DNA from 3 places in the Acetobacterium wieringae genome. Region 1 is predicted to be linked to each of the others. Evidence: riboswitches for the same ligand, from Rfam matches in the RefSeq annotation. Region 1 holds a riboswitch; each other region holds the start of a gene.
What was found. A riboswitch is a leader RNA that binds a small molecule or an ion and turns the genes downstream of it on or off. The one in region 1 is predicted to bind cyclic di-GMP.

Region 1 (4,382 bases):
TGGGCCTAACTCTCGGTGAGGATCAGTTAGCAGCTAATCAAAAAGGAGGATTTGACATCACGGTTACCGACAAAAGCCTGAAATCAGAACTTATCGTAACCGCAGAAAGCATCCTGGTGAAAGGCGATGAGATTCGGGGTCTCCAGGAAAAAATGGTTTCAATGCTTATCAACTCACAGGCTTTTGAAAATGCTGTTGCCTCATATACGGAATCCATCAAAGTGGAGGCCGCCGATACCACTTTCAAAGTCTCTTATGCCGGAAATTTAAGTGAAGCCGACAAAAACGGCTTGAACGGTTATTACGCCAACGCCTGGATTTGTTTATCACGACCTTTACAAACGGGTGAAGAAATCCTTGTACATGCCTTTGATCGAGACATTCCGGTAAACTGCAGCACCTTTATCGATGAAACCGGGCAATACATTAATTTGTCGAACCTGCTTGGCATCAATCTGGATGACGCCCAATTGGCGGCAAATCAGCAAGGAACCTTTGAAATCAAAGTGACTGATCAAAGCCTGAAATCGGAGGTATCGATTAGCGCTTTTGCCTGCCTGACAAAAGGTGATGCCCGGCGCATGCTTGCCGGCTCACAAACTGCGGCAGCCATCACTTTAGGTGCCAGCCAATCACCTGCAATTATTGAACCATAACTAAGCAACCTATAATAACAGCAAAAGAGTCGGTTATTCTAACAGAATCTCGACTCTTTTTTTTATAGGCATTCTCTCCGTTGGCAGAGTTGATCATAAACCGTCTTCCCCTGCTAATGCTTCATCTAACACAAACCGTTTCGATCGCAAATTTCTTTTTGCATCTTTTACGCTTTTTTGTCCGCCATCCCGAACAAATTCGCGCCTTTACTATTTTAGCCGTTTTGATATTTTTTGCCACTACTTTTTGTCGCCACTGCAAAAAAACCTTGGTATAACACTTTTTGATCCACAAACCCAGCGAATCGGCCGATTTTAATTGCTCTGACTAACTGGTTGTATTATACTAATCTTATAATCGTTTTAGTCAGTCTTTTTGCCACATCAAAGCACTTCATATAGAAAACAGTTGTTTTTTTAGCGATTGAAAGGATGAACCGATGACAAACTTCAGAAAAATTTTTAAGTTTATTTTAAAGGGACTTTATTTTGCTCAGCTGCTTATTTTTTTTGCTGCTGTTGTACTGGGTATTTACCTTTTTGTCGACACTGACCATGTTGTTGAAGCGTTTGCCAAATATCTGGTGGTTGAAAAAAACATTCAGCCCGCCGATGTGATCATCGTCACCAGCGGTGAAGAAGATACCCTGCGAATCGCCGAGGGTATCCGGCTTTTTCAAGAAGGCTATAGCAACTTTATCATCTTTTCCGGATATTCTAAAGATAACCCGATGATTCAAAAGGCCATGACTGCCGCTGGCCTCCCTGATACGTGCTACACCATTGATGATAAAGCAACATCAACCATCGAAAACGCCACCTGCCAGCAGGCCTATGTTAACGAACACCAGGTTCAGTCAATGCTGGTTGTTTTTTCGCCACCCCAATCAAGAAGAGGGCTGTTGGCCTTTCGCCACACCTTTAACGATCTACCCGTCTATGTCAGCTACTCCGACCGCTCCAGCTACCAACCGGATGCGCTTTTTAGCAGTAAGGAAACCCGGGAAATGTTCACTGCACAGGCACCCAAGTTTGTGTATTATTTCTTCCGATACGTGTAAAGTTCTTATCTCAGATAAAAAAATAAAAAATCACTTGACAAATCGAGGTTGATGCATTAATATTACTTTAATAGAATATTTTTGGCAAACTTATCGAAAGATAGGGACGCAAAGCTTTAGGGGCCTAACCGTATGGAAAGCCAGCCAGTTGCAAAATGCATTTAAAAGATGATCTTATAGCAACGTGCCTGTGCGTTGCTTTTTTTATTCTGAATTATTCTTTTCTAAGATTTAATATTTGGCAAACTTGTCGAAAGATAAGGACGCAAAGCTTTAGGGGCCTAACCGTATGGAAAGCCAGCCAGTTGCGATCAATCATAAGATGATCTTATAAGCAACGTGTCTGCGCGTTGCTTTTTTTATTTCAAACTGTTCTTTCTTAAGATTCAATATTGGGCAAACTCATCGAAAGATGAGGACGCAAAGCTTTAGGGGCCTAACCGTATGGAAAGCCAGCCAGCTGCATTAAGACCGTACAAAAAATGTGCGACGTGCTGATGCGTTGCACATTTTTTTATTGAAACTAAAAATTTAATATTTGGCAAACTCACCGAAAAGTGAGGACGCAAAACTTTAGGGCCTAAGTAGTTTTATATGGCAGCCAGTTGCAAACCAGTCTTTATTTTGAGGACATTCTGAGCAACGTGGCAAACGTTGCTTTTTTTTATTTAAAGCAAACGGTTAAAAAAGACAAAATGAATGTGACTGCTTTTCGTGATTTAGTCACCAAACATACGTGATTTGGTTACAGATAATTAGAACGATTCTAAATAAAATAGTATCAAGAAACGTTGATCTATTGATCTGAAAGGGGAAAATAAAATGAAAGCAATTAAGAAATTAACAAGTATACTAATTAGCGCCACATTTATTCTGAGCAATCTTTCAACCGGTTTAGTTTATGCCGCAAATAACGATAAATATCCGAACGACCCTTACCTGGGTACTTCCTGGCAGTATGCTAAGGCCGGAATTGATAAAACCTGGAACGCCGTTGATACCGAGAACGAAATTGTCGTAGCTGTTCTGGACACCGGATTGGATGTCAATCTGGCTGATTTAGAAGGTCGGATCACAAACGGCTATGATTTTATAAACGACACTTCCAATATGACTGATACCCAAGGACATGGCACGATGGTGAGCAGCACCATCGCCGCAGTGGCTGATAACGGAATCGGAATTGCCGGAGCAGCCGGACTGGCCAATGTCAAAATTGCCCCTTATCGTATTGGTGATAAAAGCCTTAATAACAATGCAATCACAGCAGCCATTATGGATGCTGCAAACCGGGAAGACATTCGCATTATCAATTTAAGCGTTGGTTCCTACGAATATAACCAGAGTCATGCCGATGCAATTGCCTACGCCATCAGCAAGGGCAAGATCATCATTGCCGCAGCCGGAAATCATGGTGCCGAACAGGAAGGCGACGATCCTTACTATTATCCAGCATCTTATCCCGGGGTTATCTCAGTCGGTTCGATTGGTTTAAACGGAAAAGTTGCCTCTTTTTCGCAGTATAATGACGAGGTCGATTTATATGCACCCGGCGAAAGCCTGGTTGTGCTGCAACCTAACAACAGCTCCGGCTGGCAGGATGGAACATCTTTTTCAGCAGGGATTGTATCCGGTATTAGTGCCACTTTACTGGCTCAGGATCCTTCCTTGACACCAGCTGAAGTTGAAGCTCTCCTACGAGATACCGCACAAAGTTTAAGTGAAACCGACCAAGTATACGGTTCTGGTTTGGTACAGGGAGATAAAGCACTGGAAGCATTGAAGAGTCAAACCCCTTCGGAACAGGCTCAAGAACCGACTAATCTAGCAATGAGCCTAGGAAGTTTTTTAACAATGAGTTTTAGATAGAGCTATCATTCTTTGAAAAATTGGTTTGTGTAGATTATTAGGGAGCGTTTCAAGTTTTGTGTATTTGCGAAAAACTGATGCATCATAGAAAATTTATTTAAGAGACAATGGCTTTGAAACACTCCCCTACCTTTTTATCAAAGCATCGCAACGACCATCACCAAGACCACTCCGAACATTGGCAAAAAGTATTGGTGTACTTCCCCAAAATGCTTACCTTTGAGAAAGAGATAAATCCCATATCCTAGAAGCATTCCGATCATATTGTGAAAAATATCATCCCACTCTAGCAATCCTGTTTTAGTAAAAAACTGGAGAAATTCGACGGTTAGTGATACAATTAAACCAAATTGAAGCACCGTATTTCTTTTTTTCGTCTCATCCTCGTGCAAAATGTTTTCATACGCCCAAGGCACGAGTATTCCAACAGGTATGAACATCAGACAATTCAACAGCACTTCAAAAACGATTCTCAATTCATGAGTCAATACGATATGTTGATATGACCAAAATGGCATCACGTTAATGTCATAGCCATTTTTTCCGGTTCTCCCCAAAAACGCGTATACAAAAATCAGATACAAATAGAACCAAAAAGCTGTCCTAGACCACTTTTCCCGGGTTGTCCACTTTTCTCTATTGATGATTAGCAAAGAAATTAGGATCAGCATCACCAGAAATGTGATCACAAACGTCTTCCGGTTGGATAATTGGTCCTATGTCAAGATTTAGTACAAATTAAAATGAGAATTTGACACCCACATTTTAACCTGCTATTTGTAAATTTTCATTTTGT
Region 2 (4,382 bases), 560 kb from region 1:
GAACTGCCATCCATGAAATTTTGGCGATTGATAAAACCATCCGCAATCTGATTTCCCGAAAAGAACCGATTGAGGATATTTATAACTATGTGGAACAAACTGGTAAGCTGATTCCGCTTAGAAAAAGTGTTGCCAATCTGACCATCCGAGGAATCACCTCAATGGAAGAATTTCTTAAATTATCATACTATGTAGAATAAGGAGGAGCCTGAGAATGCGTTTTTTAGATCTGGTCAACTATGGTCGCCGCAACGATTGTTCAGACATTCATTTATCCCGGGACCTGCCCCCGGTTTTTAGAAAAAACGGTCGCCTCTATCAGAGCGATTTTGAGCACAACCCGCAGCTGATCGAACAGCTGATTTTCAGCATTCTGACCCCGGCGGAGCGCAAAAAGCTGGAAGATGGAAGTGACCTGGATTTTTGCCATGTTACCCCGGAAGGGCTGCGGCAACGGGTCAACATCTATAAACAGCAGGGCAGCTATGCCGCCGCCATCCGCCTCCTTAACGATACCATCCCCAGCTTTGAGGAACTCAAGCTGCCACCGATTATCCGCAAGCTGGCATCGGAGCCCCGGGGCCTGATTCTGATTACCGGGCCCACTGGCAGCGGGAAATCCACCACCCTGGCTTCGATGATTGACTATATCAATGTCAACCGGGCGGTTCATATCTTAACCATAGAAGATCCGGTGGAGTATAAGCATACCCACAAGCACAGCATTGTTCATCAGCGGGAAATCGGGGTCGATGCCAACTCCTTTGCCGCCGCTTTGCGCTCGTCCCTGCGGGAAGACCCGGATGTTATTCTGGTGGGCGAAATGCGGGACTACGAAACGGTATCGGCCGCCGTCACCGCGGCCGAAACCGGCCATCTGGTGCTGTCGACCCTCCATACCATCGGCGCTGCCAATACCATCGACCGGATCATTGATGTCTTCTCCCCCCACAGCCAGCAGCAGATCCGCACCCAGCTGTCCAGCATTTTAAAAGGGGTTGTCACCCAGCAGCTGGTGCCCCTGGCCGATGGTTCTGGTCGGATGGCCGCTCTGGAAGTCCTAATCGGTACCGATGCGGTGCTGAACTTGATCCGTGAAAATAAAACCCACCAGCTGGCCTCGGTGATGCAAACCGGTGGCCGCGATGGCATGAAAACCCTCAATGCGGACCTGGCCATGCTGGTTCGGGATCAGAAAATCAGCTACGAGGTCGGCCTTGAGTGGGCCAGTGATAAGCAGGAGTTTAATCAGTATTTTGGACGATAGCCGGGCCATTACGATAACTTGGGCATCAAATGCGTAGGGGCGGCTATCAACCGCCCGAACAAAGTTATGTTGCAGCCAAACTCAAGTTTACTCGACGATATTACCAAAAGCACAATAGCTGTATATGCATTCCCCGCAATTCCTTTACAAAAGAACGGTTTATAAACGCTGTAATTCAGGGTGGGTTGCTAAAAAAACAGATGTAAGTCTAAGACGCAAAGCTTCAAGGTCGACGTTATGATGGTGGTTGAAACGCCAGCAAATAGGACAGCAGTTGTTAGTGTTGGATTTTTTTTATGCCTGTTAAGAGTCCCTTTATGCAGAGACTGGGGTAAGAATTGTCACAAATTTGTAAACTTTAACTTGACTTTTTAATGGGTATCAACTAAGATTAAACCTAAGTAAAATCAGAAAAAGGCAAAACAGGGGAAACCCTGGGACGCAAAGCTACAGGGTCTACAGCCGTGGTTAGTCCAATTAACCGCCACGCTACGACAGCCAGCTGCCGCACGGTATCAGTGCGGTTTTTTTTGAGCCCAAAATTGACAATAGGGGAGCAGGATTAAGGCAAAAAACAAGAGAGTGTGAGATAATCATTCTTAGCTGATAACAAGTATCGTATAGAAGTCATCGCCGGCGCAGATGATCATATAAAGCAAAAACGAAGTGTAAGGAGAAATGCAAATGGAGTTAATTAACAAGATACGGAAAAGCAGAAAAGGGTTTACCCTAGTGGAAATTATTGTGGTATTGGTGATTTTGGCGATCTTGGCGGCATTTACGATTCCGGCAATGTTGGGATTTGTGAATGATGCAAAGAAAAAAGCGGCAATAGCGGAACAGCGGGAGATTTACGTGGCAGCACAGGCAATCGCTACAGAGCATTTTGCAAAAGAAGGTTTGAAGGCGGGTGGAACTGCATTGGGTATGACTATAACGAGCGATTTACCTGTAGAATCAGAAGCTACTAATCTTGGTTCAGCGGCTGTTAGCGCTTCTGGGGCAACTGGCGTTGCTTTAGAATTGAAAAACTACTTAAATGGCGATATAGTTGCGAACACAACTGGAACTGGTGCTACAACAAATAATTCAACATGGACTGTCAAAGTTGATGCGAATGGACGTGTTTCAGAAGTTACATACACAAAAGATGGTGTAACGTTAGATCCACTAAAACCAAGTTCCGCTGTTAAATAAATTTAACGTGAGTCCTATGCGCCATAGGATATTTTCTCTCCCTCCCAGGCGCAAGCCCGTCATCGGGTTTGCGGGGGATGGGGAGATTTTTTATTTGTGATTTCCGGCTTAAGAGATTTCAAGCCAGTCATTGACTTGCTTAAAAAGAGTTATAACCGAACGGCACTAACAGCATCGTCAATTGGTGAGTTCTTTACCAACTCCCGCTAAAAAAGCCAAATTTTTACATTCCTTTAAGCCAATCCGGCGGATCACATGGTAAAATTAACCAACGTTTTGTCGTCAATCATCGCTGTCAAATTTTACGATTGGCAGCTTCACATCTCCGGGAGGTAAACCGTGAACCCAATTGCCAAATATCAGTTTCCTCCTGCCAAAAACGAGCTGGTTGCCTTTGATCGGGGGTTTCCCCTGGCGGCGGTCAGCATCCTGTTTTTTGTGGTGGTGATTATTGCGGGTTTGGTGCTGAGTAGCCAGCACAGCACTGATGCCGCCAATGCCCGGCTGGTCTATCTGGCCGCCCAGGCCAGAGCCATTGAGTCGGCGGCGACTGGTCACTACCAGGTGCCGGTGCAGGCTGATCTGCTTGATTATATTGGCGTTGAGGTCAATCAGGATGCGATCATCACCGTAGTCGATGAAAACCGGGATGCCACCATTGATCATATTATCTATCGCCGGGGCGGTCGGGTCACCAGCTATGCTCCCGGAAACCTCGAAGTTACTAAAGAAAATTAATGCGAAAGGAAAACGCCGATGGTTTTACTGATTCAATTTATTCTTTATCTCTATATTTTTGTCATCGGCATCGTTATCGGTAGTTTTCTTAACGTCGTCATTTACCGCTTACCCCGGGAGGTTTCAGTGGCCAAAGGTCGCTCCTTTTGCCCGAATTGTAATGCTCCAATCAAGGGCTATCACAATATTCCGGTCTTTAGCTATCTCTGGCTGCGGGGTAAATGTGCCGATTGTGGCGGGCCTATATCCATCCGCTATCCCCTGGTGGAACTGTTTAGCGGGCTGCTGGCAGTGCTGGTTTTTGCGGTCTACGGTTTTTCCTTTGCGTGGCTGGTGGTGTTTTCCGCCGGGGCGATTTTAATCTGCATTACGATGATCGACTTTGATACCATGACCATCCCCAATGGTTTGATTATCGCCCTGATGGCCCCGGCGTTACTCAGTTTTTTTGTTTTCCCGCAGGTTGGGCTCTTGTCCCGGGTCATTGGCATCTTTATCATCAGTCTGCCAATGTTGGCGCTGGCACTCTTTATCCCTGACGCCTTTGGTGGCGGTGACATCAAGTTGATGGCGGTGGCCGGCTTTATGCTGGGCTGGGGCAACACGCTGCTGGCGGCCTTTATTGGTGTCGTCCTGGGTGGGGTGGTGGCCGTTTATCTGCTGGTTAAAAAAACGGCCGACAAACATATGGCCTTCGGCCCTTATTTATCCATTGGTATTATGACAGCATTATTATTTGGTGATATAATAATAGGATGGTATCTTAATCTGTTTGGGTTATAATAACAAATTTTAGTCAATTTCGGAGGGGCTATGCCTGTTTATAAATATACAGCCAAAAATTTACAGTCCCAGCGTATCAAGGGCACCATGGAAGCCGCATCGCCGGAGACGGTGCGGCGCACCCTGCGGCAAAATAATGAGTTTGCCCTGAAGATTAATGAGGTGCATGAGCACCATAAGGTCTACAAACTCAAACCGATGGAGCTGTCGGATTTTTCCCGCCAGATTGCCAGCATGCTGGGGTCGGGCATCACGATGATCCGGGCCATCAAAATTATGGAAGAGCGGGACATTAAACCAGCCATCAAAAAGGTTTATGGGCTTTTGTATCAGGAGATCCAACGGGGCAATACCCTCTCGTATGCCATGGAGTTAACCGACGGTTCGTTTCCGGAGC
Region 3 (4,382 bases), 1.2 Mb from region 1:
CTATCCCCAACGCCGTCCGGTATTTGAAGAAAAACTTTCAATCATTGATGTGATGATGTTTAATTCACCAACAGAGATAAACAGAATGCTGGATGACTATTCGTTATTTTAGCTGAGAAATCTGAACCGGGTTTTGGCAATGGAGATCCCTTTGATGAGTGATTATCAACAACACATTTTTAATGAGTGCAAAATGAATGCAAGTCACGCAGGCGCAGAATTGCATGATAATTCTTATCAAATTCTCCCAAATTTCCCGGAAAGTAAAAACGAGTCAAAGTAAAAAAAGCGAGGAATCAAAATGGATGTTTCAATCATGCAACCTTATTTATTTCCTTATATTGGATATTTTCAAATGATTAATTGTTCAGATTATTTTGTGATTGCAGATGATGTGCAGTTTATCAGGAAAGGCTGGATCAACAGAAACCGGATTTTATTAAATGGCGAACCTTTACTGATCACATTACCATTAAATCGAGACAGTTCTTTCCTCGACATCAATAAACGGAACTTTGTAATGCAATCTGACCCAAGGGGAAGGCGTGCATTCCTGAATAAAATTGTGAATTCATACCGGAAAGCTCCGGAATTCAAATTGATTTATCCTTTAATTGAAGTGATTGTGAATTTTAGCAATAATAACGTTGCAGAGTTCCTGACGAATAGTATAAAAGAAATTTGTGTATTTCTGGACATTGAAACAGAAATATTAATTGAATCCTCCTTTTTATTATCACCGGAACTAGATTATCAGGATTCAGTTATTTATGTGTGCAAAGAATTGAAGGCAAAACGTTACATAAATTCGATCGGTGGAATGGATTTATATTCAAAACGTAAATTTGCAGAAAATGGTATTGAACTTAAATTTATTAAAACGAGGGAGACATTAGAATACCGACAATTTTATTATCAGTTTGTGCCAAACTTATCGATCATTGATGTGATGATGTTTAATCCCAGGGATCGAATTAAAGCGATGCTAACAGAATATGACCTGGTTGAAGGCCACAATTAGATCATTGCGACATTAAAAGAATTCAAGATATCGGATCGAGGTTATTTTTTACTAAGTGATTTTTGACGGCTTGGCAAAAGTCCCAGTTTTCAAAAAGCTCTTCCCAGTTATTGATAATTGCAGGAACATTGATGCTTTGGTCTAATCGCTTCAGAAACTCGTCACGCTCGATTGTGACGACGCCCATGCTTTTGAGATGATCGGTTGGCCAGGTTCCGCAATCGATCATCGTACAGTTCAATTCTTCCAGTCGAATGGTCAAGGCGATCATGGCAAATTTCGAAGCGTGGTTAACACGTGTAAACATTGAAGAGATATAAAAATATGAGCCGCATGAGAAGCCAAACAATCCGGCCACCAGATTGCCATCTTGCCAAACCTCGATGGAGTGTTTGTAACCTAAATCATGTAAAGTGCAACACGATTTTTTACGGTCAGGGGTGAGCCAGGTGTACGCTTCTCGGGATTCGGTACAGCCATTGATGACATCATCAAACGCTTTGTCCACGGTCAGGTGAAAATGGTTGTGCTTAATTAAACGCCACATGACTTTTGAAATATGAAGATGCTCAGGAAACAAAACACAACGGATCTCTGAAGTCCACCATAAAATTGGCTGATCAACAAGTGATGATGGGTAAATACCATTTTTGAAAGCAAAAATAATTCGTTCAGGGCTTAGATCGCCGCCAACCGCTAATAATTCGCCAGCAGAACCCATCCGGACGCTCTTGTTCGCAGTTGTATGTGGTGGAAAATATAATTCTTTGGTTAAAAAATATGCTTTGCCTTTATACTGGATATGTTTTATATAAAATGCCTTGAGAGTACCATTGAACAATCGTGCATCCATTTTAATCAGTTGTGATTTGAAATTTTTAAACATAATTTAGCGCCTCCCGATACAAAGTTTCGTGTAAAAAAAGACTGATTGGGTACATTTATTTATTACCCAAAAATGTGATTTATCTGCGTTAAGTTAAAAAAATAAAATGAGTTGCATCACAAACTACCGATTTCTGAAATCAAAAATATCTGACAATTAAGCCATTTTGGCAAGAATAGCAATTGATCCGAAGAGATACCATATCTTGGAACAGAATATTTCTGGCATCAACATATAGCGCATGTGACGGTTTTGAAGCTCTGGCAAAAACAAATTTTAAAAAAGTTAAACAAGGCATTGACTAGTATCCAAAAATGTGATATAGTGAGCCCAAGAAAAGCAAATATTTTAATATTCGAATATTTGCTCAGTTAAGAGATTGTATGTAAGTGCGATTCAAAAAATGGAACGTATAAAACAATACTTAACAAATCAATTTGATTTGGGGAGTTGTTTAAGGTGCCGTTTATTTTCTACGATAAAAGCAAATTTGGTGAAAGTCAGAGACGCAAAGCTAAAGGGCCTGTAAAATGGCAGCCAGCTACCGAAAGGAAGGTAACATACTCAAAAAAAGCGATTACAAAATTTTAATATTGATCGTGGAATCACTTTCCAACGATAAAGGCAAACCTGTTGAAAAATAGGGACGCAAAGCTAAAGGGCCTGTAAAATGGCAGCCAGTTACCGAAAGGGAAGTTTTTTATTTGCAATTCATCGTTATTCAACGAAAAAGGCAAACTAACTGAAAAGTTGGGACGCAAAGCTAAGGGCCTGTAAAATGGCAGCCGGCTACCGAAAGGAATACCATCATGAAAAAAATATCTGTTTTTTTAGTCACATTATTTGTGTTATTTAGTGTTATGCCAATAAATTCGGCATTTGCAGCCAGAGTCAGACCTCCTAAAAAACCTGTCACAGTTACACAACCCGTAGTGACCGAACCCGTGGTGACCGAACCCGTGGTGACCGAACCCGTAGTGACTGAACCCGTAGTGACTGAACCCGTAGTGACTGAACCCGTAGTGACTGAACCCGTAGTGACTGAACCAGTTGTCACACCACCAACAACACCAGTGAATCAGGGAGTCAGTGTCAAAGATTTTGGCGCAAAAGGGGATGGCATCACCAATGATACGGCAGCGATTCAAAATGCCATTAATGATGCCAGCAGTAAAAACGTTACCTTGACAGTTCCGGCAGGAACCTATGTGGTTACCAGTCAACTGGAAGTCAAGAACAATACCAGAATCAGCGGTTATGGTGCCACTTTATATATGGCGCCACAGCCGTCGGCCGTAGCAAATATTTTATGGTCGAATCCGGATGCTTATATCTCAAACGTAACCCTTGAAGGGTTGACATTACAATCCCAGAACACCATCGCTGGAGCCGACTATTATGCCAACAGCATGATCAGCAATGTACAGGGAATGTTTTTCCAGGGCATCAGCAATCTGACGATCAAAGATGTTTCGATGGACAGTATGTATGTGGGCCTGAAAATGGGACAATCCGGAAGCAGCCGCAACCAGGGAGTCACCGTCAGCAATCTTAAAATTGATAAAACCGGGATGCCCATTCAGATTTCCGGAACTAACAACTTAACCATGACCGACAGTATTCTTAACGCCAATGATGGCGGAACAAAATGGCTTCATGCAGCTTATATTCGCGGCGATAACAGCAATTTCCTGTTTCGAAACGTCGAGTTCAATAATGCCCCTGGTGGCGGTATTGCTGTAGCTGGTAATGAAAAATTCCCAACCCCACCGGATCACATCGTCTTTGAAAATTGTCGTGTCAAGAACAGCGTTGTCGGGATGCACATCAATACTGGTGCCAATAACGTCACAGTTAAAGGCTTAACCATCACTGGCAGCGGTCTGGGATTCAAAATTGCTGATGCCAACAGCTTAACCATCAGCGATGTCAACATCAGTGGTGCCAAGCCAACAACCACCGATATTGGCGCATTCAGCATCGGCAACAGCTATCAGGCAAGTATTAGCAATGTTACCGTTGACTCAACCGGGATGGCCGGTGCACTGTACTGGTTTATCGGAGAAGTGAAGGATACCACGATCTCTGGAATGAACGTTACAAATGTCAATAAAATTCCGTTAATCAGTGCCAGCAGCACTTCCAAGACAACCAATGTCGTGGTTGAAAACTCCAGCTTCCAGTACAGCAGTATCGACAAATACGGTATCGGATTCAGAGGTGTGGGATCACAGGCCGTGCTGCGAAACAATACCTTTACCAATAGCGGCGCATCCTACTCTTACCTGATTTATAATCCCGAAGGAACCCAGATTCAAGTATCTGATAATTCTTACAGCGGATTCCAGCGACTGAATTCCAGCTCTGATTTTTCCGTGGCTACCAATAATTTTAATCTGCTGACAGCAAAGGTTGATTAAGAGAACCAGTGTGCTAAGTTATTATATCGTGAATAATCTGAGAATAATTCAATAA

Region 2: linked by a shared signal. The riboswitch ahead of CHL1_RS00870 (type II secretion system protein) and the one ahead of CHL1_RS16395 (S8 family peptidase) in region 1 are both predicted to bind cyclic di-GMP.
Region 3: linked by a shared signal. The riboswitch ahead of CHL1_RS10235 (glycoside hydrolase family 55 protein) and the one ahead of CHL1_RS16395 (S8 family peptidase) in region 1 are both predicted to bind cyclic di-GMP.

Annotation. Positions count from the first base shown of each region.
Region 1 is NZ_CP097897.1:3,332,562-3,336,943, forward strand. Features, by position in the region: gene CHL1_RS16385 (hypothetical protein) at 1-656, shown strand, start outside; gene CHL1_RS16390 (YdcF family protein) at 1,097-1,717, shown strand; cyclic di-GMP riboswitch class I at 1,791-1,873, shown strand; cyclic di-GMP riboswitch class I at 1,948-2,030, shown strand; cyclic di-GMP riboswitch class I at 2,103-2,185, shown strand; cyclic di-GMP riboswitch class I at 2,248-2,330, shown strand; gene CHL1_RS16395 (S8 family peptidase) at 2,540-3,586, shown strand; gene CHL1_RS16400 (VanZ family protein) at 3,724-4,275, opposite strand; gene CHL1_RS16405 (IS3 family transposase) at 4,352-4,382, opposite strand, start outside.
Region 2 is NZ_CP097897.1:178,054-182,435, forward strand. Features, by position in the region: gene CHL1_RS00860 (GspE/PulE family protein) at 1-200, shown strand, start outside; gene CHL1_RS00865 (type IV pilus twitching motility protein PilT) at 215-1,267, shown strand; cyclic di-GMP riboswitch class I at 1,674-1,777, shown strand; gene CHL1_RS00870 (type II secretion system protein) at 1,952-2,464, shown strand; gene CHL1_RS00875 (hypothetical protein) at 2,804-3,202, shown strand; gene CHL1_RS00880 (prepilin peptidase) at 3,221-3,985, shown strand; gene CHL1_RS00885 (type II secretion system F family protein) at 4,016-4,382, shown strand, end outside.
Region 3 is NZ_CP097897.1:2,108,400-2,112,781, reverse strand. Features, by position in the region: gene CHL1_RS10250 (WbqC family protein) at 1-112, shown strand, start outside; gene CHL1_RS18355 (hypothetical protein) at 155-283, shown strand; gene CHL1_RS10245 (WbqC family protein) at 302-1,021, shown strand; gene aat (leucyl/phenylalanyl-tRNA--protein transferase) at 1,044-1,907, opposite strand; cyclic di-GMP riboswitch class I at 2,381-2,456, shown strand; cyclic di-GMP riboswitch class I at 2,521-2,596, shown strand; cyclic di-GMP riboswitch class I at 2,630-2,704, shown strand; gene CHL1_RS10235 (glycoside hydrolase family 55 protein) at 2,717-4,327, shown strand.